DNA from 2 places in the Streptomyces sp. NBC_00009 genome. Region 1 is predicted to be linked to the other one. Evidence: riboswitches for the same ligand, from Rfam matches in the RefSeq annotation. Region 1 holds a riboswitch; the other holds the start of a gene.
What was found. A riboswitch is a leader RNA that binds a small molecule or an ion and turns the genes downstream of it on or off. The one in region 1 is predicted to bind glycine.
Positions count from the first base shown of each region.

Region 1 (3,402 bases):
CAGTTGGGTACGCGTCGTGGTCTCGTCGCACGAGATTGACACATGGTCGGCGTCCACGAGGTGGAGGTTGACGCCACCTTCGCGCGCGGCGCTCACGACGTCGGCGGCCCGGCCCGCGGCCTTCACGGTCAGGGTGTCGAAGTACGCGCCGTGCACGACCTCCACACCGCCGGCCTTGAGGCCCTCGGCGAGCAGCGTCGCGAACCGGTGCGTGCGCCGCGCGATGCCCTTGAGGCCGTCCGGCCCGTGGTAGACGGCGTACATGCCGGCCATGACGGCGAGCAGCACCTGAGCGGTACAGATGTTGCTGGTGGCCTTCTCGCGCCGGATGTGCTGCTCACGGGTCTGCAGCGCGAGGCGGTACGCCTTGTTGCCGTCGGCGTCGACGGAGACGCCCACGAGGCGGCCGGGCAGGCTGCGCGCGAACTTCTCGCGTACGGCCATGTAGCCGGCGTGCGGACCTCCGAAGCCCATGGGGACACCGAAGCGCTGCGTCGTACCGACGGCGATGTCGGCGCCGAGCTCACCGGGCGAGGTCAGCAGCGTGAGGGCGAGCAGGTCGGCGGCGACGGTGACGACGGCGCCCAGCTCGTGGGCCTGCTCGATGACGGGCTTGATGTCGCGGACGGCACCGGAGGCGCCCGGGTACTGGATCAGGACGCCGACGACGCCGCGCTCGGCGACCTCGGCCGGGATGCCCTCGGACAGGTCCGCGACGACGACCTCGACACCGGTCGGCTCGGCACGCGTCCGGATCACGGCGATGGTCTGCGGCAGCGCGTCCGCGTCAACCACGAAGGCGCCGTTCTTGATCTTGCCCATGCGCCGGGACAGCGCCATGGCCTCGGCCGCGGCCGTGCCCTCGTCGAGCAGCGAGGCGCCCGAGGTAGGCAGGCCGGTCAGCTCGGCGACCATCGTCTGGAAGTTGAGCAGCGCCTCGAGCCGGCCCTGCGAGATCTCCGGCTGGTAGGGCGTGTACGCCGTGTACCAGGCCGGATTCTCCATGACGTTGCGCAGTATGACGGGCGGCGTGAACGTGCCGTAGTAGCCCAGTCCGACCATCGAGTCGAGGACCTGGTTGCGGTCGGCGAGGGAGCGGAGCTCTGCGAGCACCTCGGCCTCGGTGCGGGCCCCGGGAAGATCGAGCGCCTCGGCGCTCTTGATCACGTCCGGGACCGCGGCCGCCGTCAGCTCGTCGAGCGAGCCGTACCCGACCTGCGCGAGCATCTTGGCCTGCGCTGCTTCATCCGGACCGATATGGCGCTGCTCGAAGGGGATTCCCTGCTCCAGCTGGGAGAGCGGAATACGGTTGGCGGTCATTGGCGAGGCCTCCTGGTCATTGCGACCTGCGAGGGGCACCACGGCGCGGGTGCCCGGACGGCCTCCCCCTCTGTCATCTCAACCTGAGAGTTTCACCGGCACACCCCACATCACGAAGGGCATGACGACTTTCACCGTCGGTGAGAGCGGAGGCCTGAACGCCCGCCCTGCTTTCCAGAGTGACCTCGTCCGTGCGGTACAGGGGCCTGAGAGATTCCGGGGAGGAGTTGCTCCTTCGGCGCCTCCGGTGTCATCCGGAGGACTCTCCCGCACGGGGTCAGCAGCCATCGCCAGCCTACCAGCGGCAACAACACCCCCAGCCTCGAGTGGCCGCCTTCCCCAATGTGCACTTTGGTAGTGCTTACGGATGAGTTGCGAGCAGCTGGAGGGCCCCGTGCAGACCGATGTCGATCCGCGCAACCTGATCGGCCGCAAGGCGTTCGACCGCAACGGAGCCAAGATCGGGACCGTCGACGAGGTCTATCTCGACGACGCGACCGGTGTCCCCGAGTGGGCGGCGATACGCACTGGCCTGTTCAGCCGGGACGCCTTCGTCCCCCTGGAGCCGAGCGAGCTGGTGGAGGGCACCCTGCGCATCCCCTTCGAACGCTCCCTGATCAAGGACGCCCCCGACTTCGGGGTCGGCCGTCACCTCTCCCCCGAACAGGAGCTCCAGCTCTACCACCACTACGGTCTCGACATCTCGGCCCCGGACGACCCCGAACCCCCTGAGGACCGCGAATTCGGCAAGATCGCCCGCCCGTCAGACGACACCTGACCCGGCATCCGGCTCCCGCGCCGCAAAGCGCCCGGCCCCGCCCTCCACCAGCGGCAGCGGCTCCGCCGGTACGAGCGCGGGGTCGTCGGTCCGGAACGTACGCACCCGCCCCGGCTCCGAGTACGGCGTCTCGAAGCGCACGGTCACCCGCCCGAGCCCGCTGCCCTGCACCCACCCGTGCCCGAACTGCTCGTGCCGCACGTCGTGCCCGGCCACCCAGCGCCGGTCCGCGGCCTCGGCGACCTCTTCGGCAGCCGCCTGCCCCTCGTCCCCCGCACCACCCGCACCTTCCGCCTCGCCCTCACGCTCCCCCTCGGCCGCGTGCGCATCGGCCTCGGCCTGCGCCCGCGCCTGCGCGAACAGGTCCTCCTGCGTGTAGTCGGCCAGGCCTGTTACCCCCACGCCGAGCAGCCGCACCCCGCCCGTCGTGTCCACGGACTCCAGGAGCCGGGCGGCCGCCTCCCGCACCACGGCGGGGTCGTCGGTGGGCCCGCGCAGCGTTTCTGATCTCGTCAGCGTGGAGAAGTCGTAGCGCCGCACCTTGAGGACCACGGTCCGCCCGGACCGCTCCGCCCCCCGCAACCGCTGCACGCACCGCTCCGCAAGCCGCTGCACCTCGGTCCGCACCCGCACCCGGTCGTGGATGTCCACGTCGTACGTGTCCTCGACCGACACCGACTTGGCGTCACGCTCGGCGACCACGGGCCGGTCGTCGTGCGCGAGGGCCATGGCGTACAGCGACGCCCCGTGCGACTTCCCCAGCAGCCGTACGAGCTCGTCCTCGCCTGCCTCGGCGATCTCTTCGACCGTGGTGATCCCGGCACGTCTCAGATGGTCCCCGGTCGCCGGCCCCACGCCGGGCAGCGTGCGCACCGACATGGGCCCGAGCATGGCGCGCTCGGTGCCGGGCACGATCAGCACCAGACCGTCCGGCTTCGCTTCCTCGGAGGCGATCTTCGCCAGCATCTTCGACGCCGCGAGCCCCACCGACCCGGTCAGACCAGTCACGGCCTTGATCTCGTCCCGCAGCCGCTCACCGACGAGCCGCGCCGACGCGGCGTCCCAGGCCGCCTCACCGGCCTCCAGATCGACGAACGCCTCATCGAGGCTCAGCGGCTCCACGAGCGGCGACAACTCCCGCAGCAGCCCCATCACCTGCTCGCTGACCTCCCGGTACAGCTGGAAGCGCGGCACGAGATACGCGGCATTGGGCGCGAGCCTGCGCGCCTGCCCTATAGGCATCGCCGAGTGCACCCCGAACACCCGGGCCTCGTACGAGGCGGTGGCCACCACCCCACGAGGCC
Region 1 is NZ_CP108312.1:6,890,413-6,893,814, reverse strand. Features, by position in the region: gene gcvP (aminomethyl-transferring glycine dehydrogenase) at 1-1,320, opposite strand, end outside; glycine riboswitch at 1,505-1,600, opposite strand; gene OHA58_RS31155 (PRC-barrel domain-containing protein) at 1,715-2,098, shown strand; gene OHA58_RS31150 (DNA polymerase IV) at 2,084-3,402, opposite strand, start outside.

Region 2 (3,402 bases), 4.5 Mb from region 1:
CCGGCCAGGGCGCCGGGACCCGGCCCAGAGCGCGGCCCAGGGCGTCCATGGGCAGGTTGCGCGCGGGGCCCTCCCACTGCGACAGCTCGACGCCGACGAAGAGGAGAGGGTCGCCGCCCTCGACGCTGGCGAGGCAGCGGCGGGCGGTGAGGACGACGCCGGACGCCTCGAACTCCTCGCGCACGGCGGCCAGGAAGTCGACCGGGTCGTTCTGCCAGTCGGGCTCGTAGAGGCTGACCCGGCCGCCCGAGGCCGGCCCGTCCAGCGGCGTACGGCCGGACCTGCACAGCTCGGCGACGGCGGGCGGGGGCAGCGGGACGCCGACGGCGCCGTCCGGGTTCACCGCGATGCCGACCTGCGGGGGCAGCCCGCGCGCGAACTCGACGGCCGGCGCGACCGTGCAGCCCATCCGGTCGCCGGCGACCGCGAGGAACTGCTCCTCCGAGCTGAAGACGGGCACATAGGCCTGGCCCTCGATCTCCAGCGTCGGCAGGTCGAGGTTCGGGCTGCCGGGTCCGCCGCCCTGGGGCAGCGGTATCCACACCTGACTGCGTCCGAGGACCTCGACGATCCGGCCGCCCGCCGAGTCGACCCCGAGGGAGGCGGCGAGCACCTCCTCCAGCTCGTTGGCCGGCCACCCGCCGTACGGATGTGCATGAGCCTGCGCCGGAATGTCCATGTGCCTACCACCCGCTCTGGAACCGCTCTGTCTGCGGCCGAACCCTAGCGCGTGCGAATGACACGACACCCTCTGCATCCACACACTCACAGGCGGTCGCGGCATTACGTCAACCGCCCTCGAACGCGATCCCGTTCAGCACATCCGTCGCGTCCCGGTCGAGCAGCACCGCGGACGCGCAGCCCCACGGCAGGTCACCGCGCTCGGCCGACTCCACGAGACCCGCGACCGCGCGGCGGTGCCGGGCGAACGCGTAGCGCGAGACCCCGCGGCCGCGGTCCCGCTGGCCCGCGAGCGCCGTGTCCGCGTCGACGTCGAGCAGCATCAGATGCAGGTCCGCGCCGCGCCGCCCGGCCTCCCTGGCCAGCCAGCGCCGCACCCAAGCCTGGGTGCCGCAGTCGTGCAGGACGACGCTGCCTCCCGAGCGCAGGGCCCGCCGCAGCCCGGCGAAGTGCGCGAGCCGCACGAGCGGGCGGTACACGGCGTACGGGAGGAGCCGGGGCAGTCGGGCCGCCCAGCGGTCACGGGCGTCCTGCGAGTCGATGCGCACGGCTCCCCCGGCGCCGACCACGCGGCGCATCAGCGTGGACTTGCCGCTGCCCGGGAGCCCCGAGACCACGATCAGGTCACCCCGCGCGAAGCCGAGGCGCCTCGGCGTGCGGCCGCCTCTGCCGCGCAGATCCCTGACGACCGGACCGCGCCCCGTCACCGACCCCGGGCGGGGCATCGCACGCTGTCCGACCCCTGCCGCCGCGTACGCACCCGCCGCTGCCTTGTGCACCGTGATCGTCCTCCCCGTTCCGGTCACGCCACCCTTGCCCGCCAAGTGTAAAGAGACGGTAATGCCGTACAAGTGGTTCCCCCGTACGGTCGGCATGCAATGATGTGCCCGCCAAGAGCACAACCAACTGCATACCGGCCGCTTGAATCCGCGCGGGAGAGCTCCCCGGACGCCTACGCGTCCCCGGGGGCGCCGAAGGAGCAAGTTCCTCCCTTGAATCTCTCAGGCCCCGTACCGCGCGGGCGAGGCATATCTGAAAAGCGGGCGGCCCTCGGCCGCTCCACCCAAGGTGCAAGCCGCGACCACCAGTACGTGTGGCGCCGGCGAACCTCTCAGGTTCCGATGACAGATGGGGAGGAAGACCATCGCCCTCGTCTGTCATGCCTGGGATCCTGGAGCACCACTCATGAGCAACACCCCCCGTAAGACCGCCCTCGACGCACTGCACCGCTCGCTGGGCGCGACGATGACCGACTTCGCGGGCTGGGACATGCCGCTGCGGTACGGCAGCGAGCGCGACGAGCACATCGCGGTCCGCACCAAGGCGGGCCTCTTCGACCTGTCGCACATGGGCGAGATCACCGTCACCGGGCCGCAGGCCGTCGACCTCCTCGACCACGCCCTCGTCGGCAACATGTCCACGATCGGCCCCGGCCGCGCCCGCTACACCATGATCTGCCAGGAGGACGGCGGGATCGTCGACGACCTGATCGTCTACCGCCTGGGCGAGACCGAGGCCGGTCTTCCTCAATACATGGTCGTCGCCAACGCCGGCAACGCCCAGATCGTCCTCGACGCCATCACCGAGCGCGCCGCTGGTTTCGACGCCGAGGTCCGCGACGACCGCGACGCCTACGCGCTCATCGCCGTGCAGGGCCCCGAGTCCCCCGGCATCCTGAAGTCCGTCACGGACGCCGACCTGGACGGCCTCAAGTACTACGCGGGCCTGCCCGGCACCGTCGCCGGCGTCCCGGCCCTCATCGCCCGCACCGGCTACACCGGCGAGGACGGCTTCGAGCTGTTCGTCGCCCCGGAGCACGCCGAGAAGCTGTGGCAGGCGCTGACCGACGCGGGCGCGCCGGTCGGGCTCGTCCCCGCCGGCCTCTCCTGCCGCGACACGCTCCGCCTGGAGGCGGGTATGCCGCTGTACGGGCACGAGCTGACCACGGCGCTGACGCCGTTCGACGCCGGTCTCGGCCGGGTCGTGAAGTTCGAGAAGACCGGCGACTTCGTCGGGCGCACGGCGCTGCAGGCCTCCGCCGAGCGCGCCGAGACCGCCCCGCCGCGCAAGCTCGTCGGCCTGATCGCCGAGGGCCGCCGCGTGCCGCGCGCCGGGATGTCCGTGGTCGCCGGCGGCCAGGTGATCGGCGAGGTCACCTCCGGCGCCCCCTCCCCCACGCTCGGCAAGCCGATCGCCATCGCCTACGTCGACGCGGCGCACGCCGCCCCCGGCACCGAGGGCGTCGGCGTGGACATCCGCGGCGCCCACGAGCCGTACGAGGTCGTGGCGCTGCCGTTCTACAAGCGCCAGAAGTAGCCCGACCAGTCCTCACGGGGGCCGCCGGAAGTAACCCAGCGCACACCCCTCTCGTTCCGCAGCACCCATTCGCGTACAGGAGAATTCAGATCATGAGCAACCCCCAGCAGCTGCGCTACAGCAAGGAGCACGAGTGGCTGTCGGGCGCCGAGGACGGCGTCTCGACGGTCGGCATCACCGAGTTCGCGGCCAACGCGCTCGGCGATGTCGTCTACGCCCAGCTCCCCGAGGTCGGTGACACGGTGACCGCGGGCGAGACCTGCGGCGAACTCGAGTCGACCAAGTCCGTCAGCGACCTGTACTCCCCGGTCACCGGCGAGGTCGTCGAGGCGAACCAGGACGTCGTGGACGACCCGGCGCTGGTGAACTCCGCCCCGTTCGAGGGCGGCTGGCTGTTCAAGGTCC
Region 2 is NZ_CP108312.1:2,377,104-2,380,505, forward strand. Features, by position in the region: gene OHA58_RS10450 (enhanced serine sensitivity protein SseB) at 1-679, opposite strand, end outside; gene OHA58_RS10455 (AAA family ATPase) at 789-1,406, opposite strand; glycine riboswitch at 1,604-1,707, shown strand; gene gcvT (glycine cleavage system aminomethyltransferase GcvT) at 1,867-2,997, shown strand; gene gcvH (glycine cleavage system protein GcvH) at 3,090-3,402, shown strand, end outside.
Region 2: it holds a riboswitch for glycine, as region 1 does, so the genes downstream of both, gcvT (glycine cleavage system aminomethyltransferase GcvT) here and gcvP (aminomethyl-transferring glycine dehydrogenase) in region 1, are expected to answer to the same signal.